2 regions of the Streptomyces sp. NPDC005811 genome follow, and region 1 is predicted to be linked to the other one. Evidence: predicted binding sites of a transcription regulator. Region 1 holds the regulator's gene; the other holds the start of a gene.
What was found. Region 1 encodes HrcA, which represses chaperone genes, less so after heat shock. Its sites were predicted from a motif close to TTNGCACTCNGNNNNNCNGAGTGCNAA; they were not measured.

Region 1 (14,894 bases):
CCGCGTGCCGGGGCTCGCCCCCGCCGGCCGGGGAGACGGTCAGTTCGACGACCTTGCCGGCCGTGCCGACGAGCAGCGGGGCGGGGCCGGTGACCGGGTCCACCGGGTGGCCGGCCACGGCGAGGATCGCGTCGCCCGCCCGTACCGCGACGCCGGGGGCGGCGAGCGGGGAGCGGGCGTCGGGGTCGGAGGTCTCCGAGGGCAGGACGCGGTCGATGCGCCAGCTGCCGTCGTCGTGGCGGGAGAGGTCGGCGCCGAGGAGGCCCTGGCGGGCGCCGCGGCCGTGGCCGCCGCGCGGGGAGACATAGGCGTGGGAGGTGCCGAGTTCGCCGTGCACCTCCCACAGCACGTCGACCAGGTCGTCGTGGGTGGCGACCCGGTCGAGGAGCGGCCGGTAGCGGTCCAGGACGGCGTCCCAGTCGAGTCCGCCGAGGTCGGCGAGCCAGAAGTTGTCCCGCATGATGCGGCCGGTCTCGTCGTACATCTGGCGCCACTCGGCCGCCGGGTCGACGGTCTGCCGGATCCGGCCGAGGTCGACGGTGATGTTGGTGTCGCTGTCCTCGTCGCCGGAGGCGCGCCGGTCGCTGGGGACGACCTTGAGCTTGCCGTCGGTGCGCAGCAGCAGCCGTTTGCCGTCGCCGCTGACCTCGAAGCCGTCGGCGTCGGCGGCGAGGTGTTCGATGCGCTGCTGGACGAGGTCGTAGCGCTCCAGCTCGGTGCGCGGGTCGGGGTCGTCCGGGGTGGCCCGGGAGGCGCCGAGGACACCGCGTACGGGATGCCGCAGCCACAGGACGCCGTCCTTGGCGGCGGCGAGGGAGGAGTAGCGGCCGGCCTCGACGGGGAAGGGCACTATCCGGTCGGCGAGGCCTTCGAGGTCGATGCGGGTGGCGGGGGTGCCCTCGCTGTCGGGGGTCTCGTCCTTGTCGGGGGCGTCGAAGGGACGGCCGTGGCGCTGCGGGCCGAACGGGGACGGGGTCGTCGCCGCGAGGGTGATCAGGTGCGGGCGGGCGCCGGCCGGGAAGGCGAGGTCGAAGACGTGTTCGTCGTAGACCGGGTCGAAGGCGCGGGTGGAGAGGAACGCCAGGTGCTTGCCGTCGAGGGTGAAGGCGGGCGCGTAGTCGCGGAAGCGCAGCGGGGTGGCCTCGGTGACCGAGAGGTCGGTGACGTTGGCGAGTTTGAGCTGGGCGAGCGGGGGCGGGCCGGGGTGGGACCAGGCGAGCCAGCCGGAGTCCGGGGAGAAGACCAGGTCGGAGACCTCTCCGTCGGCGCTGCGGTCGACCTCGCGGACCTCTCCGCTCTCCCGTTCGACGAGGAGGAGCCGGCCGTCGTGCGTGGCGACGGCGGCCCGGCCGCCGTCGGGGGCCATGGCGAGTTCCAGGACCCGGCCGAGGCGTCCGGCCGCGAGCCGGCGCGGGGTGGCGCCGGGGACTGCTCCGGTGGCGGGCGCGAACTCCAGGGCGTCCTCGCCCTCGGCGTCCGTCACCCAGACGACCCACTCCTCGCCCTCCGTGCGGAAGGTGCGCGGCAGCCGTGCCCGCACTCCGGGCTGGGCGGCGAGAGCGCGGGCGGGTCCGGAGCGGTGGGTCACCCAGTGGACGGCGCCGCGCACCTCGACGGCGCTGCCGCGCGCGGTGTGGTCCGGGGCGGCGCCGCCGAGCCAGCGGGCGGCGGTGACGGGGTGGGGGCGGCGGTCGGTGCGCTGTCCGCCGAGGCGGATGTCGAGGCGGCGGGGCTCGGCGCCGTCGAGGTCGTCGAGCAGCCACAGTTCACCGGCCGAGGCGTACGCGATCCGGGTGCCGTCGCCGGTGGCCTGGCGGGCGTAGAAGCCGTCGAGAGCGGTGTGGCGGCGCAGGTCTGAGCCGTCGGCGAGGGAGGAGTAGAGCGCGCCGGTGCCCTCGTGGTCGGAGAGGAACGCGATCCGGTCCCCCGCCCACACCGGGCATTCGAGGTTGCCGTCGAGGTCCTGGTGCAGCCGGACGAACTCGCCGCTGCCGTCCCGGTCGATCCAGAGCTTTCCGGCCGTACCGCCCCGGTAGCGCTTCCAGTAGGCGGCCTCGCGGCCCATCGGCGCGGACAGCAGCACGGTGTGCGGGCCGTACGCGACGGCGCCCACGGGGCCGTACGGCAGGGTGGTGGCCGGTCCGCCGTCGACCGGGACGGCGCGGGCCCAGCTGCGGCGCAGGGTGGCCTGGTCGTGGGTGCTGACGGCGAGGACCCGGCCGTCGGGGGTCCAGCCGCGCACCCGGGTCTGCCAACTCCCCCAGTGCGTCAGGCGGGTGGCCGGTCCGCCGTCGACGGGCGCGAGGTGCACCTCGGGGGCGCCGTCGCGGGTGGAGGTCCAGGCGACGGTGGTTCCGTCGGGTGAGATGCGGGGTGCCGAGACGGGGACGTTGTCGGCACTGACCCGCCAGGCGCGTCCCCCGTCGAGGGGAGCGAGCCACACGTCGTCCTCGGCGGCGAACGCCACCAACTCGCCGTGCGGATGCGGGTGTCGGAAGTATGCGGCAGGCGTCGCGGACTGTGTCACCAGATCACTGTATTCAGGGATGGGACCGCAGGTCAGGGGTTTCGATCACTTCTGTCCGCCCTGGGCGTCCACGGTCCGGGTGACGGTCACGGTGACCGTGACGGTCGGCCGGGCGCCGGACGGTCCGCCGGACGGGGCGGAACCCGACGGTCCGGCCGAGGAGGAAGGGGCCTCGACCGGCGAGGGCTTCGCGGAGCCGCAGTCCCCGAGCCCGCTGACCCGGAACAGCTCCTTCTTGCCGACGTCCGCCCGCAGATCGCCGCGCACGCACTTGCCGTCGACGGCCCGTTCGACCTTGCCGGTGACCGTGATGTCCTTGCCGTCCGCGGTCTGCCCCTGGCAGTCGACGGAGACGAGGCGGTCCGCCCGGGCGGCGGTGCAGGTCAGCCAGCGGACGTCCACGTCCCGGCGCCCGATCTCGGCCGTGGCTGCCTGATCGGTGGTGTACGCCACGGAGATGCCGCTCACCCCGCCGCCCGGCTCGCAGGCCACGGCGGCGCCCACGGCGACAGGCACGAACAGGAGAAGCCAAATCCGCCTCAATACCCCCATGGACGGCAGCCTGCCACTCCCGCCCGCGGCGCGGTAGCCCGGATGCGGCCAGGATCGCCCGGGTCAACCGCGCAGCAGGAGCCACTCCTGAAGCTCCACCAGATTGCCTTCGGGGTCCTTGAGATGGGCGACGCGCATCCGGTCGGTCATCGGGGCGGGGCCGTGCAGCAGGGTGGCGCCCCGGGAGGTGATCTGCGCGCAGTACGCGTCGAGGTCGTCGACGCGCAGCACCACCAGGGAGCGGTGCCCGGCCGCCGGGCCGTCGAGTTCGTCGAGAACGGCGGCCATCATGGCGCGGTCCTGGAGGGCGATCCCGGCGGAGCCGGTGCGCGGGCTGAACTTCTCGTACGGGCCCCCGGCCGCGCCGGACTGCGGGGTCAGGCCGAGGACGTCGTCGTAGAAGCGGTAGCAGGCGGCGAAGTCGGTGACGAGGAGCCGTATCTGGGCAAGTTCCACGGGTGCTCCCGGCGTCAGGACCAGCGGCCGGTGCGGCCGAGGAGGAGGGCCGCGGCGGCGGTGCCCGCGGTGGAGGTGCGCAGCACGGTGGGGCCGAGGACGTGGGGCCGGGCGCCGGCCTCGGCGAAGGCGGCCAGTTCGTCGGGGGAGACGCCTCCCTCGGGGCCGACGACGAGCACGATCTCGCCGTGGGCGGGGAGTGCGGCGCCGGCGAGCCGGTCCTCGCCGCTCTCGTGCAGGACGGCCGCGAAGTCGGCCCCCGCGAGCAGCGCGGCGACCTGCTTGGTGCTCGCCGCGTCGGCGACCTCGGGGAAGCGGACCCGGCGGGACTGCTTGCCGGCCTCGCGGGCGGTGGCCCGCCACTTGCCGAGCGCCTTCAGGCCCCGCTCGCCGCGCCACTGGGTGATGCAGCGGGACGCCTGCCAGGGCACGATCGCGTCGACGCCGACCTCGGTCATCGTCTCGACGGCGACCTCGCCGCGGTCGCCCTTGGGGAGGGCCTGGACGACGGTGATCCGGGGGGACGCCTCGGGTTCGTCCCGGACCGGTCCCAGGTCCAGCACCAGCCGGTCCTTGCCCTCGGCGGCGCGGACGACGCCCTCGGCCCAGCGGCCGTGCCCGTCGGTGAGGACGACGTCCTCGCCGGGCCGCAGCCGCTTCACGGAGACGGCGTGCCGCCCCTCGGGCCCGTCGAGCACGAACTGCGGCCCCGCGGGGGCGAGCCGGTCGACGACGAAGACGGGCGCGGTCATCGCGCGTCGCCCTCGGCCGAGGCGGCCCGCGCGGCCGCCAGTTCCGCGACCAGTACCTCGACGAGCTCCGCGGCGGGCAGCTCGCGGGCCATGCGGTGGCCCTGGCCGGCCCACAGGGCCATGCCCTGCGCGTCGCCGGCCTTGGCGGCGGCCTTGCGCAGCGGGGAGGTGAGGTGGTGGACCTCGGGGTAGGCGGCGGGGGCGTAGGGGCCGTGCTCGCGCAGGAAGCGGTTGACCAGGCCGCGGGCCGGGCGGCCGGAGAAGGCGCGGGTCAGCTCGGTGCGGACGAACAGGGGGTCGGTGAGGGCGGCCTTGTGCACGGCCTGCGCCCCGGACTCGGGGGTGGCGAGGAACGCGGTGCCGAGCTGGGCGGCGCTCGCGCCGGCCGCGAGGACGGCGGCGATCTGGCTGCCGCGCATGATGCCGCCGGCGGCGACGACCGGCAGGCCCACGGCCTCGCGGACCTGGCCGAGCAGGGCGAGCAGGCCGAGGGCGGAGCCGTCGTTCTCGGGGATGTCCTTGTGGGTGCCCTGGTGGCCGCCGGCCTCCGTGCCCTGCACGATGACCGCGTCCGCGCCGGCCCGCTCGACGGCGAGCGCCTCCTCGGCGGAGGTCACGGTGACGAGGGTGAACGTCCCGGCCCGGCGCAGGGACTTCAGCGTGTCGGCGGCCGGGACGCCGAAGTGGAAGGAGACCACCGGCACGGGGTCGTCCAGCAGTACGGCGATCTTGGCGTCGTAGCCGTCGTCGCGGCCGCTGTCGGGGTCGCCGAGCTCGGTCTCGTACCAGGTGACCTCACCGGCGAGCTGCTCGGCGTAGAGCTGGACGGCGCCCGTCTCGGGATACTCGGGCTGCGGCATGAAGAGGTTCACGCCGAAGGGGCGGCCGGTCAGTCCGCGGAGCTGCTTGATCTCCTGGTACATGCCGTCGGCCGTCTTGTAGCCGCCGGCCAGGAATCCGAGCCCGCCGGCCTCGGAGACGGCGGCGGCGAGCGGCGGTACGGAGACACCGCCCGCCATGGGGGCCTGCACGATCGGGTGGGGGAAGAGATCGGTCAGCTCGGAGGACATGACGGCATGTTGTCACGTCCTCCGAACAAGTCCGAAACCGGCCACCGCTTGGCATAGGCCAAGGGCATCGTCCGGGACGGGTGACCGCTCAGCGCCCGTTGAACGCGTCCTTCAGACGGGAGAACAGCCCCTGCTGGCCCGGCTGGAACTGGCCCTGGGGCCGCTCCTCGCCGCGCAGCTTGGCCAGCTCGCGCAGCAGCCGCTCCTGCTCGGGGTCGAGCTTGGTCGGGGTCATGACCTCGACGTGGACGATGAGGTCGCCCCGCCCGCCGCCGCGCAGATGCGTGACGCCCCGGCCGTGCAGCGGGATCGACTGGCCGGACTGGGTACCGGGCCGGATGTCGACCTCCTCCAGGCCGTCGAGCGTCTCCAGCGGCACCTTGGTGCCGAGGGACGCCGCGGTCATCGGGATGGTGACCGTGCAGTGCAGATCGTCGCCGCGCCGCTGGAAGGTGGAGTGCGGCAGCTCGTGGATCTCGACGTAGAGGTCGCCGGCGGGGCCGCCGCCGGGGCCGACCTCGCCCTCGCCCGCGAGCTGGATCCGGGTGCCGTTGTCGACGCCGGCCGGGATCTTGACGGTGAGCGTGCGCCGGGAGCGGACCCGGCCGTCGCCCGCGCACTCCGGGCAGGGGTTCGGGACGATGGTGCCGAAGCCCTGGCACTGGGGGCAGGGGCGGGAGGTCATGACCTGGCCGAGGAAGGACCGGGTCACCTGGGAGACCTCGCCGCGGCCGCGGCACATGTCGCACGTCTGGGCGGTGGTGCCGGGGGCGGCGCCCTCGCCGCTGCACGTGGAGCAGACGATCGCGGTGTCGACCTGGATGTCCTTGGTGGTGCCGAAGGCCGCCTCCTCGAGGTCGATCTCCAGCCGGATCATCGCGTCCTGGCCGCGCCGGGTCCTGGACCTCGGCCCCCGCTGGGACGCCGTACCGAAGAACGCGTCCATGATGTCGGAGAAGTTGCCGAAGCCACCGGCCCCGAAGCCGCCCGCGCCACCGCCGCCGGCCTGCGAGAGGGGGTCGCCGCCGAGGTCGTAGACCTGCTTCTTCTGCGGGTCCGACAGCACCTCGTAGGCGGCGTTGATCTCCTTGAACCGCTCCTGGGTCTTCGGATCCGGGTTGACGTCCGGGTGCAGCTCGCGGGCGAGCCGGCGGAAGGCCTTCTTGATCTCATCCTGCGACGCGTCGCGGCGCACGCCGAGAACGGCGTAGTAGTCCGTGGCCACTTACGACTCCGCCAGGATCTGTCCGACGTAACGTGCCACCGCTCGTACCGCTCCCATCGTTCCCGGGTAATCCATGCGGGTCGGGCCGACCACGCCGAGTTTGGCGACTGCCTCGCCGCCCGAACCGTAGCCGACCGAGACCACGGAAGTGGAGTTGAGTCCCTCATAGGCGTTCTCATGACCGATGCGTACGGTCATGCCCGAATCCCCCGCCTCGCCCAGGAGTTTGAGGAGAACGACGTGTTCCTCCAGGGCCTCCAGGACGGGCCGGATGGTGAGAGGGAAGTCATGTCCGAAGCGGGTGAGATTGGCGGTGCCGCCGATCATCAGCCGCTCCTCGTTCTCCTCGACGAGGGTCTCCAGCAGGGTGGAGAGCACCGTCGAGACCGTGCCGCGGTCGTCCGCCTCGAAGGCTTCCGGCAGGTCCTCCACCAGGCGCGGCACGTCGGCGAACCGGCGGCCGGCGACCCGGCTGTTGAGCCGCGCGCGTAGATCCGCCAGAGAGGCCTCCCCGAAGGGCGCCGGGCAGTCCACCATGCGCTGCTCGACCCGTCCGGTGTCCGTGATCAGCACGAGCATCAGCCGGGCCGGCGCGAGCGCCAGCAGTTCCACGTGCCGCACGGTGGACCGGGTCAGCGACGGGTACTGCACGACGGCGACCTGCCGGGTGAGCTGCGCGAGCAGCCGTACGGTCCGCGCCACGACGTCGTCGAGGTCGACGGCGCCGTCGAGGAAGTTCTGGATGGCGCGCCGCTCGGGCGCGGTCATCGGCTTGACGCCGGCCAGCTTGTCGACGAACAGCCGGTAGCCCTTGTCGGTGGGGATCCGCCCGGCGCTGGTGTGCGGCTGGGCGATGTATCCCTCGTCCTCCAGGGCGGCCATGTCGTTGCGCACGGTGGCCGGGGAGACGCCGAGGCTGTGCCGCTCGGTGAGGGCCTTGGACCCCACCGGCTCCTCGGTTCCGACGTAGTCCTGGACGATGGCGCGCAGCACCTGCAGCCTGCGTTCACTCAGCACCCGCGCACACCTCCCGTGGTCGTCCCCAGTCCCCTGGGCGTCCCCCCTGGCACTCTTCGCTTCCGAGTGCCAGACGTTCCCCGGTCAGTGTACGGCTGTGGGGTACACCGGGGGCAAGGTCGGCCGACGCCGGGACGCCCTACCGTTAGCGTCCCGGTATGACCATGACTTGGGAAGAGCTGGGGTGGGAGCGGGTCGCCGCCGGGGTCGGGCGGGTGCGCCTGCCGGGCTGGGACTGCACGGCGGGGCTGGTCGTCGGGGCGGGCGCGGTGCTGATGGTGGACGCCGGGTCGGGTCTGGCGGAGGGGGTGCGGCTGCGGACGCAGGCCGAGGAGCTGACCGGCGCGCGTGTGACCCATCTCGCGCTCACCCATCCGCATTTCGACCATGTGTTCGGTGCGGCGGCGTTCGCGGGCGCGGAGGTGTACGGGGCGGTGGGCATGGACACGGTCCCGGCGGAGGAGCTGCGGGCGGACGCGGTGCGCAACGGTCTGGACGAGGCGACGGCGACGGAGGCGGCGGACACGCTGGTCGCCCCCCGCCACCTGGTCTCCGGCGAGTGGACCCTCGACCTGGGCGGGAGCCGTCAGGTCCTGCTCGCGAACGTGGGCCCGGCGCACACGGCGCACGACCTCGTGGTCCTGGTCCCCGGCTCCCCGGAGGTCGTCTTCTGCGGCGATCTGGTGGAGGAGTCCGGCGAGCCCCAGGCGGGCCCCGACGCCGTCCCCTCGCACTGGCCGGCGGCCCTGGACCGCCTCCTCGCCCTCGGCGGCGAGGACGCGCTGTACGTGCCGGGGCACGGGGCGGTGGTGGACGCGGCGTTCGTACGGCGGCAGCGGGACGCGCTGGCGGCGCGCTTCGGCGTGTCGCACTGAGCCGGGTGCGCTCGGGCGGGGGCTTCTCCTATCGTCATCCGAATGCGCCCGTACTCGCCGGATCTCACCCCTCCCTGGAAGAAGCCGAAGCCCGTCCCCGAGGTCCCGGCGGAGCCCGGCCTCGTGGTGGAGGAGCCCGGCACCGGCTTCTGCGGCGCGGTGATCCGCTGCGAGGCGGGCACGGTGACCCTGGAGGACCGCTTCGGCAAGCACCGGGTGTTCCCGCTGGAGCCCCGGGGCTTCCTCCTGGAGGGCCGTGTGGTGACCCTCGTACGGCCTTCTTCCGGCCCCGTGCGTCCTACCCGCACCGCGTCCGGCTCGGTAGCCGTCCCCGGCGCCCGCGCCCGCGTGGCCCGCGCCGGCCGCATCTACGTCGAGGGCCGGCACGACGCCGAACTGGTCGAGAAGGTGTGGGGCGACGACCTGCGCGTCGAGGGCGTGGTGGTGGAGTACCTGGAGGGCGTGGACGACCTCCCGGCGATCGTCGAGGACTTCGGCCCCGGGCCGGACGCGCGGCTGGGGGTGCTGGTGGACCACCTGGTGCCCGGCACGAAGGAATTCCGCATCGCGCAGGCGGTGACGAGCGAGCACGCCCTGGTCGTCGGTCACCCGTACATCGACATCTGGGAGGCGGTGAAGCCGTCGTCCCTGGGCATCACGGCCTGGCCGCGCGTGCCGCACGGCCAGGACTGGAAGACGGGCGTGTGCCGGGCGCTGGGCTGGCCGTCCGACAACACCGGGGCGGTGTGGCAGGCGATCCTGGCGCGGGTCGGCTCCTACAAGGACCTGGAGCCCGCGCTGCTGGGGCGAGTGGAGGAGCTGATCGACTTCGTCACGGGTAGCGGTGGGGCCTGACATTCTCGTAGGCGGCGAATTCGCTGGTGTCCAGTTCGAGGCCAAGGGGTTCCAACGGCATCAGTTCACCGAAGAAGGCGTGCCGCTGCCGTCGGTAGTCGGCGTCCTCACCCCCGCCCTTCGGCTCACTGAGCAGAACGCACTGAGCCATGACGGGATCGATGATCAGGTAGGCGGGTACCTTGGCCGCCGCATAGACAGAGCGCTTGAGAAGGTAGTCGCGATCGGCGCTCCGTCCGGAGACGACCTCGATCACTGCGGTGACCACCCCGGCCGGAACCAGCGCCCCCTGCTTCGGGCACGCATCACGCTCGACCACCACCACGTCAGGTACGGGCGCGCTGACATCGTCGAACATGTCCACGCGCATGGCCTGGAGCCGGGACCAGCGACTGCGCGGAATCTGGTCCACCACGTCGGTCACGCTCCGCTTGTGCACCAGATCCGGACTCGGCGTCATCACGACGGTCCCCCGCAGCAGCTCGGCCCTGATGCCCTCGGGGGGTTCCAGCTCCACAGGGGATTCACTCGCCGGGGTGATCAGTCCACCAGGTCCCGCACCACCGCGTCCGCCAGCAGCCGCCCCCGCAGGGTGAGCACGGCACGGCCGCCGTCGTACGGGGCCTGCGCCAGCAGCCCGTCCGTCAGGGCCCGGCGGGAGGCCTTCAGGCCCTCCTCCCGGAGCAGGTCCAGCGGGACGCCCTCCCGCAGCCGCAGCTCCAGCAGGACTCGCTCGACCCGCCGGTCCTCCTCGGAGAGCAGCTCACGCCCCGCCCCGGGGGAGCGGCCGGCGGCAAGGGCTGCCGCGTACGCGCCCGGATGCTTCACGTTCCACCAGCGCACGCCGCCCACGTGGGAGTGCGCCCCGGGGCCCGCGCCCCACCAGTCCGCGCCGCGCCAGTACAGCTCGTTGTGCAGACAGCGGGCCGCAGGCGAGGTGGCCCAGTTGGAGACCTCGTACCAGTCGTAGCCGGCGGCGGTCATCACCTCGTCCGCGATCAGATAGCGGTCGGCGTGGACGTCGTCGTCGGTCATCGGGATCTCCCCGCGCCGGATGCGCCGGGCCAGCTGGGTGCCCTCCTCGACGATCAGGGCGTACGCGGAGACATGGTCGGGTCCGGCGCCGAGCGCGGCCTCCAGGGAGGCCCGCCAGTCGTCGTCGGACTCGCCCGGGGTGCCGTAGATCAGGTCCAGGTTGACGTGCTCGAAGCCCGCCGTGCGGGCCTCCGCGACACAGGCCTCGGGGCGGCCGGGGGTGTGGGTGCGGTCGAGGACCTTCAGCACGTGCTGCCGGGCGCTCTGCATGCCGAAGGAGATCCGGTTGAAGCCGCCCGCGCGGAGCGTGGCGAGATAGGACGGGTCGACGGACTCCGGGTTGGCCTCCGTCGTCACCTCCGCGTCCGCCGCCAGGCCGAACTCGTCGCGGATCGCGCCCAGCATCCGGACGAGGTCGTCGGCGGCAAGGAGCGTGGGGGTGCCGCCGCCGACGAAGACCGTGCGGACCGGACGCGGGTCGTCGCCCAGCACCTTCCGCGACAGCCGGATCTCGTCGATCAGGGTGTCGGCGTAGTTGTCGCGGGAGGCGAGGACTCCGCCGGTGCCGCGCAGCTCGGTGGCGGTGTAGGTGTTGAAGTCGCAGTACCCGCAGCGGGTCGCGCAGTAGGGGACGTGCAGATAGAACCCGAGGGGGCGGTCGGCTGCGCCGGTGAGCGCGTGCGCCGGGAGCGCGCCGTCGTCGGGGACGGGCTCACCGTCGGGGAGTGCGGAAGGCATGCCCTCCATTGTCCCGTACCGCGCCGGCGTACGACGACGGTCACTCCGCCTGGAGCACCAGCAGCGCCAGATCGTCCTCCGGGGGATGCTCGCCGAACTCGTGGACGAGCCGGCGGATCCGCTCGGCGATCGGCTCGGCCCCCAGGCCCACGCAGCCGGCGAGCGCGACGGCCAGCCCGTCGCCGTCGTCGAACTGGCGGAGGCCGGAGCGCCGCTCGGTGACCCCGTCGGTGACGCACAGCAGGCTGTCGCCGTGCCGCAGCTCGAGCACGTCGCTGGTGTACGTCACGTCCTCGATGACCCCGAGCAGGGTCTGGGGGCGCGCGGCCGTGGCGACGGAGCCGTCCGGGCCGAGGAGCAGCGGCAGCGGGTGCCCGGCGGAGGCCAGGGTGCAGCGGACGCCGCCCTCGAAGGGGGCCAGCTCGCCGTAGAGGAGGGACAGGAACCGGGTCTGGGGGCCGTCGCCGGGGCCGGTGGGGCCGACGAAGGCGCGGGCGGCGGCGTCGGCGGCCTCGGTGGCGTCGTCGAGGAGGAGCTGGTTGAGCCGGTCCAGGACGTCGGGGACGCCGTACCCCTCACGGGCCAGCAGCCGCAGCCAGGGGCGGGCGAGGCCGATGACGACGGCCGCCTCCGGGCCCTTGCCCTGGACGTCGCCGATGGCGAAGCACCAGCGGCCGTCGCCCGCCGGGAACAGGTCGTAGAAGTCGCCGCTCGGGCCGCCCTGCTCGCGCGGCTCGTGGACGAGGGCGCTGCGCACGCCGGGGATCTCGGCGACGGCGCCGGGCAGCAGCCCGCGCTGGAGGACGGCGCTGATGGTGGCCTGGCGGGCGTACTGGCGGGCCGCGCCGATCGCCAGCGCCACCCGGCGGCCCAGGTCCTCGACGAGCCCGGTGACCTCGTCGGCGAAGGCACCCGGTCCGGCCCGCCCGATGACCAGGGTGCCGAGCGGGCGGCCGCCGGCGATCAGCCGGTAGGCGAGGGCGGCGCCGCGCGGGCCGAGCGCCGCGCCGGGCCAGGGGAAGTGCTCGGGCCCGGAGCGGGGCGGTTCCGCGGGGCGCGGCGGATCCTTCTCCAGGGCCCGGCGCAGCTCCTCGATCCGGCCCTCGTCGCCGTGCCAGACCCGGGCCAGTCGCGGTCCGGGGCCGCCGGCCCATTCGCCCCAGCCGCCGCCGTGCCCGCTGACCTCGTCCTCCAGCCAGACCCCGCACCAGTCGGCGAGCCGGGGCACCAGGAGCTGGCTGGTGAGCGCGGCGACGAGATCCTCGTCGAGCTGCCCGGCGAGCAGGTCGGAGGCCTCGGCGAGGAACGACAGGGCGCCGCGGTTCAGCCAGTCTCCGTCCCGGCAGGAGGGCTGCGGTTCGGGGGCGAGGGCTTCGAGGAGGGGGTCGAGGGGCGCGACGGGCGAGGCGCCGTACGTCCCGTCGGTCTCGTACGGCTCGGGGGCCAGGGGCAGCAGCCGCGCCCACACCGTCTTCGCGCCCCTGCGGTACGTCACTCCCCAGGCGTCGGCGAGCGCGGCGACCAGCCGCAGGCCGCGGCCGTACTCCGGGGTCTCGTGCGGCGTCTCGGGCGGGTGGTCGCGGGGGGCGCGGGAGGGGTGGTGGTCCCCGACCTCGACGACGACCGCGTGTCCCTGTTCGGGATCGTCCTCCAGCCGGCACAGCAGGTCCACGTCGGTGCCGGCGTGCACGACGGCGTTGGTGACGAGCTCGCTGACGACGAGGGTCACGTCCTCGGCCAGGCGTTCGGGAAGGTCCCCCCACTCCGCGAACGCGGCCCGCACCAGAGCGCGGGCGAGGCCGGGGGCATGGGGGCTGCCGGCCAGGGTGGCGCGGGTGACCGGGGGCGCGTCGGGGGTCGCGGACGACGGCGCACCGATACCGAGGGAGACGGTCTCCCGCTGGGTCGGAATGGCCCCCATGCGCAGCTCCCCGGGCAGTTCGGATGCCCTCAGGGTGACAGACGGATCCCAGCCATATGCGGTGCGTGACCGAAGGGGATCATGTCGTATGCGAAGGGTGCTGCGTGTGTGTACGGATGTGCTCGATGAAGGACGAATAAGGTTCGCTTTTCGAGCACGGGGACTACAGCCGACCGAAAGGGGCGCGGGGAACTGCGCGAGCAACCACAACGCTCCCGCAGCCTCCCACGCGCCCCAACCCGCCCCTATGCCTCCCGCGTCCCCGCGTACATCTCCTCGATCAGGTGCTGGTACTCCCGCTCCACCACCGGCCGCTTCAGCTTCAGACTCGGCGTGATCTCGCCGTGCTCCACGTCGAGATCCCGCGGCAGCAGCCGGAACTTCTTGATCGTCTGCCACCTCTGGAGCCCGGCGTTGAGCTCGGCGACGTGGCCCTCGATGAGCGCGACCGTCTCGGGCGCGGCGACGACCTCGGCGTACGACCTGCCCCCGAGCCCGTTCTCCTTGGCCCAGTCGAGGATGGACACCTCGTCCAGCGCGATCAGCGCGGTGCAGAAGTTCCGGTCGGCGCCGTGCACGAGGATGTTGGAGACGTACGGGCACACCGACTTGAACTGGCCCTCGACCTCGGTGGGCGCGATGTACTTGCCACCGGATGTCTTGAACAGGTCCTTCTTGCGGTCGGTGATCCGCAGATAGCCGTCGGGCGACAGCTCGCCGATGTCACCGGTGTGGAACCAGCCGTCGGCCTCCAGCACCTCGGCGGTCTTGTCGGGCAGCCCGTGGTAGCCCTCCATGATCCCGGGGCCGCGCAGCAGGATCTCGCCGTCCTCGGCGATCCGCACCTCCGTGCCGGGCAGCGGCTTGCCGACCGTGCCGGTGCGGTACGCCTCGCCCGGGTTCACGAAGGAGGCCGCGGAGGACTCGGTGAGGCCGTAGCCCTCCAGGATGTGGATGCCGGCGCCGGAGAAGAAGAAGCCGATCTCCGGGGCGAGGGCGACGGAGCCGGAGACACAGGCGCGCAGCCGCCCGCCGAACGCCTCGCGGATCTTGGCGTACACCAGCGCGTCGGCGGCCCTGTGCTTGGCGGCGAGACCGAAGGGGGCGCTCGCGGTGCCGGTGCGGCGGAAGTTGTCCTGGGTGACCTTGGCGTACTCGCGGGCGACCTCGGAGGCCCAGCGGAAGATCTTGTACTTGGCGGGGCCGCCGGCGCGGGCCTTGTTGGCGATGCCGTTGTAGACCTTCTCGAAGATCCGCGGCACGGCCGCCATGTAGGTCGGCCGGACCACCGGAAGGTTCTCGATGATCTTGTCGACGCGGCCGTCGACGGCGGTGACGTGCCCGACCTCGATCTGGCCGGAGGTGAGCACCTTGCCGAAGACGTGCGCGAGCGGCAGCCACAGGTACTGGACGTCCTCGGCGCTGATCAGACCGGTCGCGGCGATCGCCTTGGCCATGTACGACCAGTTGTCGTGCGGCAGGCGCACGCCCTTGGGGCGGCCGGTGGTGCCGGAGGTGTAGATGAGGGTGGCGAGCTGCTCCTTGGTGATCGCGGCGACGCGCTCCTTGATCAGCCCGGGCTCCTGCTCCAGCCGGGCCGCGCCGCGCTTCTCCAGCTCGTCGAGGGTGAGGATCCAGTCCTCCCCGGTGTCGACGCCGGCCGGGTCGAGGACCACCACATGGGTGAGGGCGGGCAGCTCGGCGCGCTTCTCGACGGCCTTGGCGACCTGCGCCGCGTCCTCGGCGATCAGCACCCGGCTCTCGGAGTCGGAGAGGATGTACGCCGATTCGTCGGCGTTGGTCTGCGGGTAGACGGTGGTCGTCGCGGCGCCGGCGCACATGATGCCGAGGTCGGCGAGGATCCACTCGAT
Region 2 (14,894 bases), on a different contig from region 1:
GGGCAGGGCGAGCAGGACCGCGACGCAGACCTCCTGGGCGAGGTCCTCCACGAAGTGGCGCGCGTCGCCGGGCAGCCGGGAGAGCCGGGTGCGGCAGTAGCGCAGCGCCAGGGGGTGGACATGGGCGAGCAGGTCGTGCGTGGCCTGCTCGTCGCCGTCGACGGCGCGATGGACGAGCGGACCGATCGTCCCCACGGCACTGACCGCCTCGTCGTCGCGCATCGGTCCATGGTGCACTGCGGCCGTCGCGTCCGCGGCACCGTGCTCGTCGTTGTGCACCGAAGCGTTATGAGCAGGTGCGCCGGAACTCATCCCCTGCGCCCTCCCCTTCCGCTCGACCGACTCGTCCCCGAGAGACTCCACATCTCAAGGATGCGGCATCGGCGGCGAAACGAGCAGCGGGCACCCGGCGGAGCCCGGCGTCGCTCCCGTCCGCCGGCCCGGAAACAGGCGCCCCGACCCCTCCTGAACAGGGAGGTTCCCTCATGCCCCCACTCCTCTCGACCGACCGGACACCACCCACGGGAACGACCACATCCGCCGAACGGCCCACCCCGGACACCCCGGGCCGGCCCTCGCCGGAACCCGGCAGGGCACTCCCGCGAGGCTGCCGTCGGCAGACCGCACCAGGACAGACCTGAGACCGACCTCACGCCGGAAGCCGGGCGGCGAACCCGGGGCGACTCGCGGTTCTGGGCACTCCCCCGCCGGTCCGGTCGCGGATCGCGGCGGCGGCCGATCGGGGCAACGGTGAGGTACACCCGTACGGACAGGACCTGTCCGAGCGCGGTGGGGTGCCCCCGCTCGGACCGTTCGCGGAACAACGGAAGGCGTTCGGCCTCGCGCCCCGTTCGGCGGGAAGGCGCACCAGCCCCGTGCGGCGGGCGGGAACACCGGACCCGCCCTGCGCACGGGAACACCGAACCCGTATCCCCGTATCGCGGAAGCCACCCCGGGGCCCGCTCCACCGAAGGCCGCACCGGCGGCTCCCACAGCGCCGAGAGCCGTCTCGCCCAGGCAACGCATCGCGGGAAGCCGCTCGGGCTCGAACCCCGAATCCCGGGCCCCGGACCGTGCAATGCCAGACCGGCCGGCCCCGCAACACGGGAACCCATGCCGGCCCCGCACCGCGGAACCCCGAATCAGCCCCGCCGAGCAGACACCCGAACCGGCCCACCGCGCAGAAACCCGGACGGGCCCCACACCACGGAAACCAAGATCGGCCCCGCACCGCAGAGCCCGCACCGTCCCGCCCCGCGGCATGACCGCCGGACGGTGCTAGCGGACCAGGCCCCACCGGAAGCCCAGGGCCACCGCGTGGGCGCGGTCCGAGGCGCCGAGTTTCTTGAACAGGCGCCGGGCGTGGGTCTTGACGGTGTCCTCGGAGAGGAACAGCTCGCGGCCGATCTCCGCGTTGGAGCGGCCGTGGCTCATGCCTTCGAGGACCTGGATCTCACGCGCGGTGAGCGTGGGCGCCGCGCCCATCTCGGCCGAGCGCAGCCGGCGCGGGGCCAGTCGCCAGGTCGGGTCGGCGAGCGCCTGCGTGACGGTCGCCCGCAGCTCCGCGCGCGAGGCGTCCTTGTGCAGATAGCCGCGGGCGCCGGCGGCGACCGCGAGGGCCACGCCGTCCAGGTCCTCGGCGACGGTGAGCATGATGATGCGCGCACCGGGGTCGGCGGACAGCAGCCGCCGTACGGTCTCGACGCCGCCCAGTCCGGGCATGCGCACGTCCATCAGGATGAGGTCCGAGCGGTCGGCGCCCCAGCGGCGGAGGACTTCCTCGCCGTTGGCCGCCGTCGTCACGCGCTCGACGCCGGGCACGGTCGCGACCGCGCGGCGGAGCGCCTCTCGGGCAAGCGGGGAGTCGTCGCAGACGAGGACGGAAGTCATGGCCGCCCTCCGCAGCTGATGCGCGTCACCTTGTGCCTCCAGGCTGGTGGGAAATCGTCACCTGTGCGGTCGACCGTCTCGGACGCCTGCCCGAGCGTTTGTGTTTTCAACCGCCTCGCACTCTCAACGATGGTCACTCGAAAGAGTTACGGGGCCGCGTGCAGTCTTCGGCACTCTACGTGAGGGCGCGGACACGGTGGAGGCTGCCGCGCTGACCCTCAAGCTTTCATCACAACCCATGCCCCATTCAGCCCTATTTCTTCCCTTTAGCTGGTGTCTGAGGCTAGATTCGCAATGAGTCATATTTTCATCTCCTTAGATCGTAGTTGTACGGTCGTGGGCACCGTATCCGCTCAGAACGGCTACAAGGGGTCACGCAATGGCAGATTTCTCCCGCCTTCCCGGACCGAACGCGGACCTGTGGGACTGGCAGCTCCTGGCTGCCTGCCGCGGGGTGGACAGTTCGCTCTTCTTCCATCCGGAGGGTGAGCGCGGGGCGGCTCGGAGCGCTCGAGAGAACTCGGCCAAGGAGGTCTGCATGAGGTGCCCGGTCCGCGCGCAGTGCGCCGCGCACGCGCTCGCCGTACGTGAGCCGTACGGCGTGTGGGGCGGGTTGACCGAGGACGAGCGCGAGGAGCTGATGGGCCGGGCGCGCAACCGCCTGGTGTCAGCGTCGACGGGCGCGAGGGACGCGTCGTCGGACACATGAGGGAACGCACGTGAAGGAACTCTGAAGGAACGTTTCTGCAAGACGGAAGCCGGACGGCGGGTACGCACACGCGTGCCCGCCGTTCCTACCTGCCCCGCGTCGCCGTCGCCGCCCGCTCCAGCCGCTCCAGCGTCGCCGCGACCGCCGGCACCTGGGCGAGGTCGGGCAGGGTGAGCGCGACGATCTCCCGCCGCACCGCCGGTTCCAGGGTGACCGCGCGCGCTCCCCGGGGCCGTACGGACTCGATCGCGAGCTGGGGCAGGACGGCCACGCCGAGACCGGCGCCGACCAGGCCGACCACCGCCGGGTAGTCGTCGGTCGCGAAGTCGATGCGGGGGGTGAAGCCCGCCCGCTCGCACACCTCCACCAGCTGGCCCCGGCAGCGCGGGCAGCCCGCGATCCACGGTTCGGCGGCGAGGTCGCCGATGGCGACGGTCCGCGCGTGCGCCAGCCGGTGCCCCTCCGGTACGAGGGCGACGAGGCGGTCCGTCAGCAGCGGCCGTACGACCAGGTCGTCCCACTCCTCGGCCGGTCCCCCGGCCGTCCTCGCGCCCGGCACGCGCGCGTAGCGGAACGCGAGGGCGATGTCGCAGTCCCCGGCCCGGAGCGCGTCGACCGACTCGGGCGGTTCGGCCTCCTCCAGGGAGACCCGGGTACCGGGGTGGTCGGCGCGCAGGGCGGCGAGGGCGGTGGGGACCAGTGTGGAGCTGCCGCTGGGGAAGGAGACCAGCCGGACGCGGCCGGCGCGCAGCCCCGCGATCGCGGCGACCTCCTCCTCGGCGGCGGTGAGGCCGGAGAGGATCCCGGCCGCGTGCCGCACGAGGGCCTCGCCCGCCTGGGTCAGCCGCATCTCCCGGCCGCTGCGGATCAGCAGGGGGGTGCCCACGGAGGTTTCCAGCGCCTTCATCTGCTGGCTGACGGCCGGCTGGGTGCAGCCCAGCTCGCGTCCGGCCGCCGAGAAGGAGCCGGTGGCGGCGACGGCACGCAGGACGCGGAGATGACGGGCCTCGATCATCTTTCGAGCATAAGCGAATCTTGGATAGCGCGTCGAAAAATGCGTGGACCCTTTGAGGTCGGTGACCTACCGTGGTGGCCATGAGGCTTCTCTCCGTCAACCTGGGCCGGGCGCGCGCCGTCCCGTACACCGATCACCCGCAGAAGCTGACGGGCATCGACAAGCGTCCGGTCGAGGGACCCGTGCGGATCTCGGCGCCGGGCCCGAAGGGCGTCGCCGGCAGCGGACTGGCCGGGGACGACGTCTGCTCCCTGATCCACCACGGCGGGAACGACCAGGCGGTGTACGCGGTCGCGCGCGAGGACCTCGACGACTGGGAGCCCGAGCTGGGGCGCCCGCTGCCGGCCGGCGTGTTCGGCGAGAACCTCACCACCAGCGGCCTCGACGTCTCCGGGGCGCGGATCGGCGAGCGCTGGCGGATCGGCCCGGACGTGGTGCTGGAGGTGACCTCCGGGCGGATCCCGTGCCGTACCTTCCAGGGCCACCTGGGCGAGGAGAAGTGGGTCAGACGGTTCACGGAGAAGGCGGCGACCGGCGCGTACCTGCGGGTGATCGAGCCGGGTGAGGTCCGCGCGGGGGACGCGATCGAGATCGTCCACGTCCCGGAGCACGAGGTGACGGCCCGGATGCAGTTCCAGGCCGTCACCACCCGTCGTGATCTGCTGCCCCGGCTGCTCGCGGCGGGCGAGGCGCTGCATCCGGAGGCGCTGGCGCAGGCGCGGAAGTACGTGGCGAAGTACGGCGCCTGAGCGGCGGTCACGGCGGCGGCGCGCACCGGTCCTTCACGTTCGGGAGGCCGCGTGCAGAGAGCGGACCCGCACAGTCCGGGTCACTACGCTTCTGCCATGACAACGGCTCTCATCACGGGTTCGACCGCGGGCATCGGTGCCGCGTTCGCCCGCAGACTGGCGGCGGACGGGCATGATCTCGTCCTCGTCGCCCGGGACACCAAGCGGCTGCGCGAGCAGGCGACCGAACTGCACGACCGGCACGGCATCGAGGCGGAGGTGCTGGTCGCCGACCTCGCCACCGACGCGGGCATCGAGGCGGTGGCCGCCCGGCTCGGCGACCGCAAGAACCCCGTCGACCTGCTGATCAACAACGCGGGCTTCGGCAACAAGGGCCGCTATCTCGACGTACCGATGGCCGACGAGCTGAAGATGCTCAAGGTGCACTGCGAGGCGGTGCTGCGGCTGACGTCGGCGGCGGTGACCTCGATGCGCGAGCGCGGGCGCGGCGGTGTGGTGAACGTGGCCTCGGTGGCGGCGTTCCTGCCGCGCGGAACGTACGGGGCGTCGAAGGCGTGGGTCGTGCAGTTCACGCAGGGCGCGGCGAAGGATCTGGCCGGCAGCGGCGTACGGCTGATGGCGCTGTGCCCGGGCTTCGTGCGTACGGAGTTCCACGAGCGGGCCGGGATGGGTACGGACAACATCCCGGGCTGGATGTGGCTGGACGCGGACAAGCTGGTCGCGGCCTCGCTGGCCGATCTGGCGCGCGGGAAGTCGCTGTCGATCCCCGACCCGCGCTACAAGACGCTGATGGGTCTGGTGAAGGTGACGCCGCGTGCGCTGCTGGGCGGGATCAGCTCCCGGACCGGGCGGAAGTACGGGCCGCAGTAGCCGGCGTCCCGGTACGCAGGTGACGTCGGCACTCCGGTGGGAAAATGGGCTTGTCAGAAGACCGGACCCAGGGGGACCGGAGGCGGCGTCATGACATTCGTGCAGCTCATCGACTGCAGGACCAGTCGGTTCGACGAGATGGACCGGCTGATGGACACATGGGTCGAACAGACCAGGGGGAAGCGGACGGCGACGCACGCGGTGGTGGGCAAGGACCGCTCGGACGCGTCGCACTTCATCGAGATCGTGGAGTTCCCCTCGTACGAGGAGGCCATGCGGAACTCGAACCTGCCGGAGACGGACAAGATCTTCCGCGATCTGGTGGCCCTGTGCGACGAGATGCCCACGTTCACCGATCTGGACGTCGTACGGGACGAGAAGCTGTACGCGGCGACCGCGCGGCGGATGTTCGAGACGATCGGCACCCGGGGTGAACTGCCTCCGCTCGACGGTCTGATCGCCCAGGACTACCACGACCACGACCCGGCCAACGAGCAGGACACCATGGGGATGGACGCGATGCGGCGCGAGGTCTCCATGTGGCGGGCCGGCTTCGACTTCGCCTTCGAGGTCGAGGACCAGATCGCGCAGGACGACCGGGTGTGCAACCGGTGGACCTGGCGCGGCACCCACAAGGGCGACTTCATGGGCCTCGCGGCCACCGGCAAGCAGGTCACCATGACCGGGACGACCGTCTTCCGCTTCGACGGGGACGGAAGGATCGCCGAGGCCTGGTGGCAGTACGACCGGCTGGGGCTGATGGCCCAGCTCGGCGCCCTGGACGCACTGGAGGGCTGACCCGGCCCCCCACCCGAACCACATTCCGCCCGCGAAGGGGGAAGCCCCCGTTCCGCACCGGAACGGGGGCTTCTTCGCGCGGAGCGCGGGAGGCGGTGTGCCTCAGGCGGTGTGCCTCAGTGCGAGTGGCCGTGGTGGCCACCGGCGGCGGCCGGCTCTTCCTCTTCCTTCTTCTCGACGACCAGGGTCTCGGTCGTCAGCAGGAGGGAGGCGATGGAGGCGGCGTTCTCCAGGGCGGAGCGGGTGACCTTGACCGGGTCGATGACGCCGGCCTTGACCAGGTCGCCGTACTCGCCGGTGGCGGCGTTGAAGCCCTGGCCCTTGTCGAGCTCGGCGACCTTGGAGGTGATGACGTAACCCTCCAGGCCGGCGTTCTCGGCGATCCAGCGCAGCGGCTCGACGGCGGCCTTGCGGACCACGGAGACACCGGTGGCCTCGTCGCCCGTCTTGTCGAGGTTGCCCTCGAGGACCTTGACGGCGTGGACCAGCGCGGAGCCACCACCGGAGACGATGCCCTCCTCGACCGCGGCGCGGGTCGCGGAGATGGCGTCCTCCAGACGGTGCTTCTTCTCCTTCAGCTCCACCTCGGTGGCGGCGCCGACCTTGATCACGCACACGCCGCCGGCGAGCTTCGCGAGGCGCTCCTGGAGCTTCTCGCGGTCCCAGTCGGAGTCGGTGTTCTCGATCTCGGCCTTGATCTGCGCGACGCGGCCGTGCACGTCGGCGGAGTCGCCGGCGCCGTCGACGATCGTCGTGTCGTCCTTGGTGATGGTGACGCGGCGGGCGGAACCGAGGACGTCGACGCCGACCTGGTCGAGCTTGAGGCCGACCTCCTCGGAGATGACGGTGGCACCGGTGAGGGTGGCCATGTCCTGGAGCATCGCCTTGCGGCGGTCACCGAAGCCGGGGGCCTTGACCGCGACCGCGTTGAAGGTGCCGCGGATCTTGTTCACGACCAGGGTCGACAGGGCCTCGCCCTCGACGTCCTCGGCGATGATCAGCAGCGGCTTGGAGGAGTTGGTCTGGATGACCTTCTCCAGCAGCGGCAGCAGGTCGGAGATGGAGCCGATCTTGCCCTGGTTGATGAGGATGTAGGGGTCCTCCAGGACCGCCTCCATGCGCTCCTGGTCCGTCACGAAGTACGGCGAGAGGTAGCCCTTGTCGAAGGCCATGCCCTCGGTGAAGTCCAGCTCCAGACCGAAGGTGTTGGACTCCTCGACGGTGATGACGCCGTCCTTGCCGACCTTGTCCATCGCCTCGGCGATGAGCTCGCCGACCTGCTGGTCCTGGGCGGACAGCGCGGCGACGGCGGCGATGTCCGCCTTGTCGTCGATCGGGCGCGCGGTGGCGAGCAGCTCGTCGGAGACGGCCTTGACCGCGGCGTCGATGCCCTTCTTCAGGGCGGCCGGGGAAGCACCGGCGGCGACGTTCTTCAGGCCCTCGCGGACGAGCGCCTGGGCCAGCACGGTGGCGGTGGTGGTGCCGTCACCCGCGATGTCGTTGGTCTTGGTCGCCACCTCCTTCACGAGCTGGGCGCCGAGGTTCTCGTACGGGTCGTCGATCTCCACCTCACGGGCGATGGTGACGCCGTCGTTGGTGATGGTCGGGGCGCCGAACTTCTTGTCGATGACGACGTTGCGGCCCTTGGGACCGATCGTCACCTTGACCGTGTCGGCCAGCTTGTTGACGCCGCGCTCGAGGGCGCGACGGGCGTCCTCGTCGAACTTCAGGATCTTCGCCATGACAGCGGCAGCCCTCTCGGAAATCTGTGGGCGGAAAACGTGGGGTGAAAAGGCACTGCGCCCCGGGCGCCCGGCTTCTTATGTGGTGGCGGGAGCCAGGGGCGCAGCATCAAGCTTCAAGCACGCAATGTGCTCGGGTGAAGAACTACTTCTCGATGATCGCGAGGACGTCGCGAGCCGAGAGGACGAGGTACTCCTCGCCGTTGTACTTCACCTCGGTGCCGCCGTACTTGCTGTACAGCACGACGTCGCCGACCTTGACGTCGAGCGGCAGGCGCTCGCCGTTCTCGAAGCGGCCCGGGCCCACGGCGAGGACGGCGCCCTCCTGGGGCTTCTCCTTCGCGGTGTCCGGGATGACCAGGCCGGAGGCCGTGGTCTGCTCGGCGTCGAGCGGCTGGACCACGATGCGGTCCTCAAGCGGCTTGATGGCAACCTTGGAGCTGGCGGTCGTCACGATCCGACCTCCCCCTTCGGAGATCTCACGGGGTTAACTGTCTGAGGTGGCGACCAGGTGGATCCGTCGTCGCGGGTGCCGGACCTGCCCGTCGCGTTGTTGGCACTCTCCAGTGGGGAGTGCCAGAGCCGAGACTATGACCGCGATTAGCACTCGGTCAAGCGGACTGCTAATCCCGTGGCGCGTCGGCCGATTTGCCCGGGCCGATTCGCCCTACAGGTAGTCCTCCAGTTTCCCCACCGTCAGGCCCCGCTCCCGCAGCACCCGCAGCAGTTCCGTGGTGCGTTCGCGCAGGCTGGGGTCGGTGGACTCGTCCGGGTCCAGGGCGACGATGTCGCCGGGGCGCAGACCGGGGGTGCCGTGCGGGTAGGTGAGGCCGGCGGGGCCCATCGCGGCGCGCCAGAGGACGACGGCGGTGATGCCGCAGTCGGCGGCGGCGCGCAGGGTGGTGCTGTCGTACGCGCCGTAGGGCGGGCGGAACAAGCGGGGACGCAGGCCGAAGCGGGCGTGGAGTTTCTCCTGCTGGCCGCAGATCTCGGCGCGCTGGCCGGCGTACGGCAGTCCGCGCAGGGCCGCGTGGTCGAGGGTGTGGTTCTCCAGGGTGGCGCCGACCGAGCGCAGCCGGGCGAAGTGGCCGTAGCCGGGGCCGACCACGCTGTCGGTGAGGAACACGCTGACGGGGAGGCGGAGTTCGCGGACCAGGTCGATGAAGCGGGGGTCGCGTTCGGCACCGTCGTCGTAGGTGAGGAAGACGACCTTGTCGTGGGTGGGGACGTGGTCGACGACCGGGGGGAGCGGCTGCTGGCCGGAGCGGCCCGCGCTGCCGGGGCTGCCGGGGCTGCCCGGGCCGTGGGAGAGGGGGCGCACCCGTTGGGCGGCCTTCTTGCCCAGGCGTTCGATCGGGTCGACGGACTGGGCGCAGCCGGTCAGCGCCGTCACCGCCAGCGCCAGCAGTACGGCGATCAGCCCCCGCGTCCTCACAGGTAGTCCTCCAGACGTGCCACCGCGTACCCCTGTGCGGTGACCTTGTTCAGGAACCGGCGGACCATGTCGGGCATGGTGCCCTTCCAGTCGCCCCGGCCGCGGAAGTGGCTCAGGACGATGTCGCCGGGGTGCAGGTCGCGGTCCCACTCTCGGTACTCCCAGTGGTCGACGAAGACCTCCTCGTCCCAGAGTGGGGCGTACGTCACCCCGCAGGACTTCGCGGCGATCAGCGTGTCGCGGTTGTAGTTGCCGTAGGGCGGCCGGAAGAGGACCGGGCGTCTGCCGTAGCGCTCGCCGAGCACCGTCTGCATGCCGCAGATCTCGTGCTTCTGCCGCCGGTAGGACAGGGCGGGCAGATAGGGGTGGTGGAGGGTGTGGTTGTTCAGGGTCACCCCGGCGGCCTGCATCTTCGTGAAGTACGGGTAGTCGTCGCTGATGAGGTAGTCGCTGAGGAAGGCGGTGTACGGGATCCTCAGCTCGCTCATCATCCGCAGGAACCGCGGGTCCTTCTCGGCGCCGTCGTCGATGGTGAGGAAGACGACCTTGTCCCGGGTGGGGACCGAGGTGAAGACGGGCGGGAGGCCGAGTTCCTCGTGGTCGCGCACCTCGAAGCCGTCCCGGGTGGTGATCCGGGGCTTCTTCGCGGGCGGGGGCGGCGGGGTGAGCGGGACCTGCCTGAGGCCCCAGCGCCGGGCCGCGGCGACCCGGGCCGCCTGCTCGGCGCGCAGCCGTTCCGCGTACGAGTGCAGCGCCCGGACCGGGGGTGCGGCCTGGCCGACCTGCAGCCCGGCCTGCTGTCCGGCCTGCTGTCCGGGGGCCGGGTCGCTGCCCTCGGGGTCGCCGCCCTCCCCGCAGCCCGCCACGATCGCGGTGAGAACCAGCAGCGCGATACCGCCCCGCAGCCTGACCCGAGAGGCGCTATTTTTATCGTTTTGTACGACAACTCCCATGGCGCCGGATCTTCCCAGCCCGGCCCCCGCGCCCCGCCCCGACACCGCCGCCGAGGCCCCACGGTCCCCCGGCCGGCCCACACCAGGACCGCCGGCCGGACAAGATCACCGGCCGACGCCGCACCACCCGCTCCCCTGACCGACAATGACCGAGTGACCGACCTCGCCCCCCTCCTCACCCCCGAAGGCCTCGCTCTGCTCGATGCCGTACGGGGGACCGCCCCCTCCGACGAACTCGCCGTCGCCACACGGCTGCGCCGTGAGCATCCCGCCGAGCTGGTGTCGGCGGCCCTCGGGCAGGCGCGGCTGCGGCAGCGGGCGGTGGTGAAGTTCGGGGCCGAGGACGCCGGGCGGATGTTCTTCACACCCGCCGGGGTGGAGCAGTCGACGCGGGCGAGTGTGGCGGCGTACCGGGCCGCACGCCTCAGGGAGCAGGGCGTGACCTCGGTGGCCGACCTGTGCTGCGGGATCGGCGGCGACGCGATCGCACTGGCCCGCGCGGGCATCCGGGTGCTGGCCGTGGACCGGGACCCGCTGACGGCGGCGGCCGCCCGGGCCAACGCCGAGGCGCTGGGACTCGCCGAGCTGATCGACGTACGGGAGGCCGATGTCACCGAGGTGGACACGAGCGGCTACGACGCCGTGTTCGTGGACCCGGCGCGGCGGGGCGGGCGCGGGCGGATCTTCGATCCCGAGGCCTACTCGCCGCCACTGTCCTGGGCGGTCGGCGCCGCGCTCGCCGCGCCCCGGGCCGCGCTGAAGATCGCGCCCGGCGTGCCGCACGAGGCGGTCCCGGCGGAGGCCGAGGCGGAATGGATCTCGGACGGCGGGGACGTGAAGGAGGCGGTGCTGTGGTTCGGCACCGCGCCGGGGGCCGTACGGGCGACGCTGCTGCCCGGGCCGCGCACCCTGCTCGGCACCGGTCTGCCGAACCCGGACGTACGGCCCCTCGGCCGCTATCTCTACGAGCCGGACGGCGCCGTCATCCGCGCCCATCTGGTCGCCGAGGTGGCCCGGGAGCTGGACGGCGGGCTGGTCGACGAGACCATCGCGTACATCACGGCCGACACCCTCCGCCCGACCCCGTACGCCACCGCCTACGAGATCACCGACCAGCTCCCGTTCAACGTGAAGAAGTTGAAGGCGCTGCTGCGGGAGCGGGGGGTGGGGATCCTGACCGTGAAGAAGCGCGGCTCGGCGGTGGAGCCGGAGGAGCTGCGCCGCAAGGTGCTGCCGAAGGGGCACGGGCCGCACGCGGTGACCGTGTTCCTCACCCGGGTGGCCGGGGCCCCGACGATGCTGCTCGGAGCCCCCGCCGCCTGAGGGCCGCTACTGCTTCTGACGCGTCCCGAGGTCGTCCAGGTGCGGGTCGGCGCCCGTCGGACCGGAGCGCGGCGGCAGCGCGTCGGCGCTCCCGGCACCCGCACCGGCGCTCAGCGCGGTCCGCGCGCCGGCCGGGACGATGCCGTTGTAGTACGGCCGGTAGTCGAAGTACCTGCTGCCCGCGCTGATCGAGGCGCCCACGGTGTTCAGCGCGCCCGTGGTGACCGAGCCGGTGGTGCCGAAGGCGGCCACCGAGCCGACGCTCGCGGACTCGCGCGCCAGATAGCTGTTGACCTCGCTCGACAGGGCGGGCCGGGACGTCCACAGCAGGGGGCCGAAGACGTTGAAGGCGCCGGCCGCCGAGGCGCCGTCCCGCCAGGTGCCGGTGTAGGTGAGGGCGGCCAGGTTCGGCGCGGTCCACCAGAACTTGGCGATGTTGACGGAGATCGCCGCGTCGTTGGCGCCCCCGATCGGGTAGTAGGTGTACGTCGACGGCCACCGCGAGTAGCTCGTGTGGGTGAGGGCGTACTTCGCCGCCGAGCCGACCGTGATGACCGTCGTCTTGTCGGGGTTCAGGCTGTTCAGGTACGCCTTCACCGACGCCGTCAGCTTGTTGCCCTGGGTGAGGACCACGCTGCCCGCGCTCGCGGTGCCGTCGGCGCCGGCCGCGGCGGCCGCCGAGAGGGCGGCGCGGACCTCGGAGCCGCCGGCCAGGAAGACGTACTTGGGGGCGGTGCTGACGGCCTTCGCGACGGCGACGGAGGTCGCGTAGCGGTCGGCGCCCGACAGCCGCTTGGGGACGTAGCCGAGGGTCTTGAGCTGCGTGGCGACCGTGCCGGTCAGGACGGACGTGCCGCCGACCAGGTAGACGGTCTTCCCCTTCGGCAGCATCCGCCCGAGTTCCTTCTTCACCGCGGCCGACAGCCCCGTCTTCGGGGTCATCAGCACCGGCCCGGCCTTCTTGCCGGCCAGGGCGGGCGCGGTGAGGGAGTAGGCGGCGTCGTCGCGGTTGACCAGGACGGCGGACCTGGCGTTCATCAGGCCCGGCACGCTCTGTCCGAGGGTGTTCCAGGTCCAGCGGGAGGAGGCGATGTTGGTGGCGTAGGCGTCGCTGCCCCACACCCGGACGGTGCTGTTCTTGCGCAGCGGCTGGTAGCCGGGGTTGTTGACCGAGGTGCTGCGCGAGGCGTCCGTGAGCGGGGTGAGCGTGCCGGTCGCCACGTCCACGGACGCGAGGGTGTGCACGTCGTCGCTGTTCGGCGAGGTGTGGGCGTCGAGGACGATCCGGGTGCCGGTGGGTGACCAGGACGGGTTGGCGTACCGGTTCGGGCCGGTGGTGAGCTGCTTGACGTCGGTGCCGTCGGCCTTCGCCGTGAAGAGCTGCGGGTTGCCGTCGGTGTCCTTGCGGACGAAGGCGAGCCTGGTGCCGTCCGGCGAGTAGGCGGGCTGCTCGGCGTCGGCCAGGACGCGCTTGACGGTCTGCGCGGTGCCGTCGAAGACGTACACACCGGGCGTGCCGGTGCAGCCGCCCGTGCGGCGCTCGAAGGCGAGCAGACCGCCCACGCTCACCGTCGGCTCGCTGTCGCAGACGGAGGCGGGTTCCTGGGCCGCCGTCAGCAGCGGGCGGGGCGCCCACGAGCCGTCGGAGGGGCCGTGGACGAGCTGGCCGCCGGTGGCGAAGACGACGTACCGGCCGCCCCACCAGAAGGCCAGGTCCTCGTACGGGGCGCTGGAGCGCACGCCCACCGCGCGAGGCAGGGTGATCTTCCCGCTGCCGCCGGCGCGGATGCTGGAGACCTGGCTCCCGGCGCTGACCAGCCGGCTGCCGTCGGGTGCCCAGGCGGGGTAGGAGTCCACGTTCGGGATCACGGTGCCCGCGCCGGTGGCCGGGTCGATCAGCAGTCCGCCGTCGTTGAGGATCCGTCCCTCGGTGCCGGGCCAGGGGCCCGCGTCGTCGGCGGCGGCACCCGGCGCGGTCGCCAGGGTGCCCACGGCGGCGAGCGCGGCCGCGGTGGCGAGCGCCGCGGCACGGCGGCGCGTGAACATTCTCAAGTTGTCGTCCCCCCAGGGATCACACGTCACAGCCGCTTCACAGCGGCTCGCACACTTTAGTGGTCAACTGGACGAGACAGGAACAGAGTTACGTTTCGCACCGGGCCGCCCGGGCCAGCAGCAGCTCCCGCTCCCGTTCGTTGCGGGCCAGGGCCGCCGCCCGCGTGAACTCGGCCCGCGCCTCCGCCGTGCGCCCGAGGCGCAGCAGCAGGTCGCCGCGGACGCTGGGCAGCAGGTGGTAGCCGCTCAGCGCGGGCTCGTCGGCGAGGGTGTCGACGATCTCCAGGGCGGGGCCCGGGCCGTCGGCCATGGAGACGGCGACCGCGCGGTTGAGTTCGACGACCGGGGACGGGGCGCGGGCGGCCAGCAGCGCGTAGAGGGTGGCGATGGCGGTCCAGTCGGTGTCCTCGTAGGTGAGGGCGTGGGCGTGGCAGGCGGCGATGGCGGCCTGGAGGGCGTACGGACCCGGGGCTCCGGCGGAGGTGGCGTTCGCGCGGTCCAGGGCGGTGATGCCGCGGGCGATGAGCATGCGGTTCCAGCGGCGCCGGTTCTGGTCCTTCAGGAGGACGGGGGTGCCGTCGGGGGCGGTGCGGGCGGCGGTGCGGGCGGCCTGGAACTCCAGCAGGGAGACCAGTCCGTGCACCTCGGGCTCCTTGGGCATCAGCGCGGCGAGCTGCCGGGCGAGCCGCAGGGCGTCCTCGCACAGCGCCGGGCGCAGCCAGTCGTCGCCCGCGGTGGCCGCGTAGCCCTCGTTGAAGATCAGGTAGATGACGTCGAGGACCGAGCCGAGCCGGGCCTCGCGGTCGGGGCCGTACGGCACCTCGAAGGCGACGTTCCTGGTGGCGAGGGTCCGCTTGGCCCGGACGACGCGCTGGGCGACGGTGGGCTCGGGGACCAGGTAGGCGCGGGCGATCTCGGCCGTGGTCAGACCACCGAGGAGGCGCAGGGTGAGGGCGGTGCGGGCCTCCGGGGACAGCACCGGGTGGCAGGTGGTGAAGACGAGCCGGAGCAGGTCGTCGTCGATGGCGTCCGGGTCCTGCGGTTCCTGCGGCGGGGGCGTGTCCTCCAGGGTGCGGCCGATCTCCTGGAGCTTGCGGGCGTAGTTCTCCCGGCGGCGGACCAGGTCGACGGCGCGGTGCCGGGCGGCGGCGGTGAGCCAGGCGCCGGGCCGGTCCGGGACGCCGTCGCGGGGCCACTGCTCCAGTGCGGCGACCAGGGCGTCCTGCGCGAGTTCCTCGGCGATGCCGACGTCCCGGACGACCCGGGTGACGGCGGCGACGACCCGGGGGAACTCCAGGCGGAAGACGGTCTCGATGGCGGTCCGGGGGTCGGTGGCGGGTTGTGGTTCCACAACCCAC

Region 2: the regulator HrcA is predicted to act here: its motif matches at 8,374-8,400, upstream of groES (co-chaperone GroES).

The regions. Positions count from the first base shown of each region.
Region 1 is NZ_JBEXXK010000001.1:104,018-118,911, reverse strand. It holds gene ABZ490_RS00530 (S41 family peptidase) at 1-2,527, opposite strand, end outside; gene ABZ490_RS00525 (hypothetical protein) at 2,573-3,079, opposite strand; gene ABZ490_RS00520 (VOC family protein) at 3,143-3,535, opposite strand; gene ABZ490_RS00515 (16S rRNA (uracil(1498)-N(3))-methyltransferase) at 3,550-4,287, opposite strand; gene ABZ490_RS00510 (nitronate monooxygenase) at 4,284-5,357, opposite strand; gene dnaJ (molecular chaperone DnaJ) at 5,446-6,582, opposite strand; gene hrcA (heat-inducible transcriptional repressor HrcA) at 6,583-7,599, opposite strand; gene ABZ490_RS00495 (MBL fold metallo-hydrolase) at 7,758-8,474, shown strand; gene ABZ490_RS00490 (DUF3097 domain-containing protein) at 8,517-9,329, shown strand; gene ABZ490_RS00485 (Uma2 family endonuclease) at 9,307-9,846, opposite strand; gene hemW (radical SAM family heme chaperone HemW) at 9,870-11,102, opposite strand; gene ABZ490_RS00475 (SpoIIE family protein phosphatase) at 11,143-13,023, opposite strand; gene ABZ490_RS00470 (AMP-dependent synthetase/ligase) at 13,269-14,894, opposite strand, start outside.
Region 2 is NZ_JBEXXK010000015.1:107,687-122,580, reverse strand. It holds gene ABZ490_RS18275 (sigma-70 family RNA polymerase sigma factor) at 1-222, opposite strand, end outside; gene ABZ490_RS18270 (response regulator transcription factor) at 1,279-1,890, opposite strand; gene ABZ490_RS18265 (WhiB family transcriptional regulator) at 2,270-2,599, shown strand; gene ABZ490_RS18260 (LysR family transcriptional regulator) at 2,685-3,614, opposite strand; gene ABZ490_RS18255 (MOSC domain-containing protein) at 3,695-4,363, shown strand; gene ABZ490_RS18250 (SDR family oxidoreductase) at 4,460-5,233, shown strand; gene ABZ490_RS18245 (ester cyclase) at 5,324-6,031, shown strand; gene groL (chaperonin GroEL) at 6,148-7,773, opposite strand; gene groES (co-chaperone GroES) at 7,919-8,227, opposite strand; gene ABZ490_RS18230 (polysaccharide deacetylase family protein) at 8,441-9,208, opposite strand; gene ABZ490_RS18225 (polysaccharide deacetylase family protein) at 9,205-10,161, opposite strand; gene ABZ490_RS18220 (methyltransferase domain-containing protein) at 10,315-11,484, shown strand; gene ABZ490_RS18215 (cell wall-binding repeat-containing protein) at 11,491-13,530, opposite strand; gene ABZ490_RS18210 (sigma-70 family RNA polymerase sigma factor) at 13,625-14,887, opposite strand.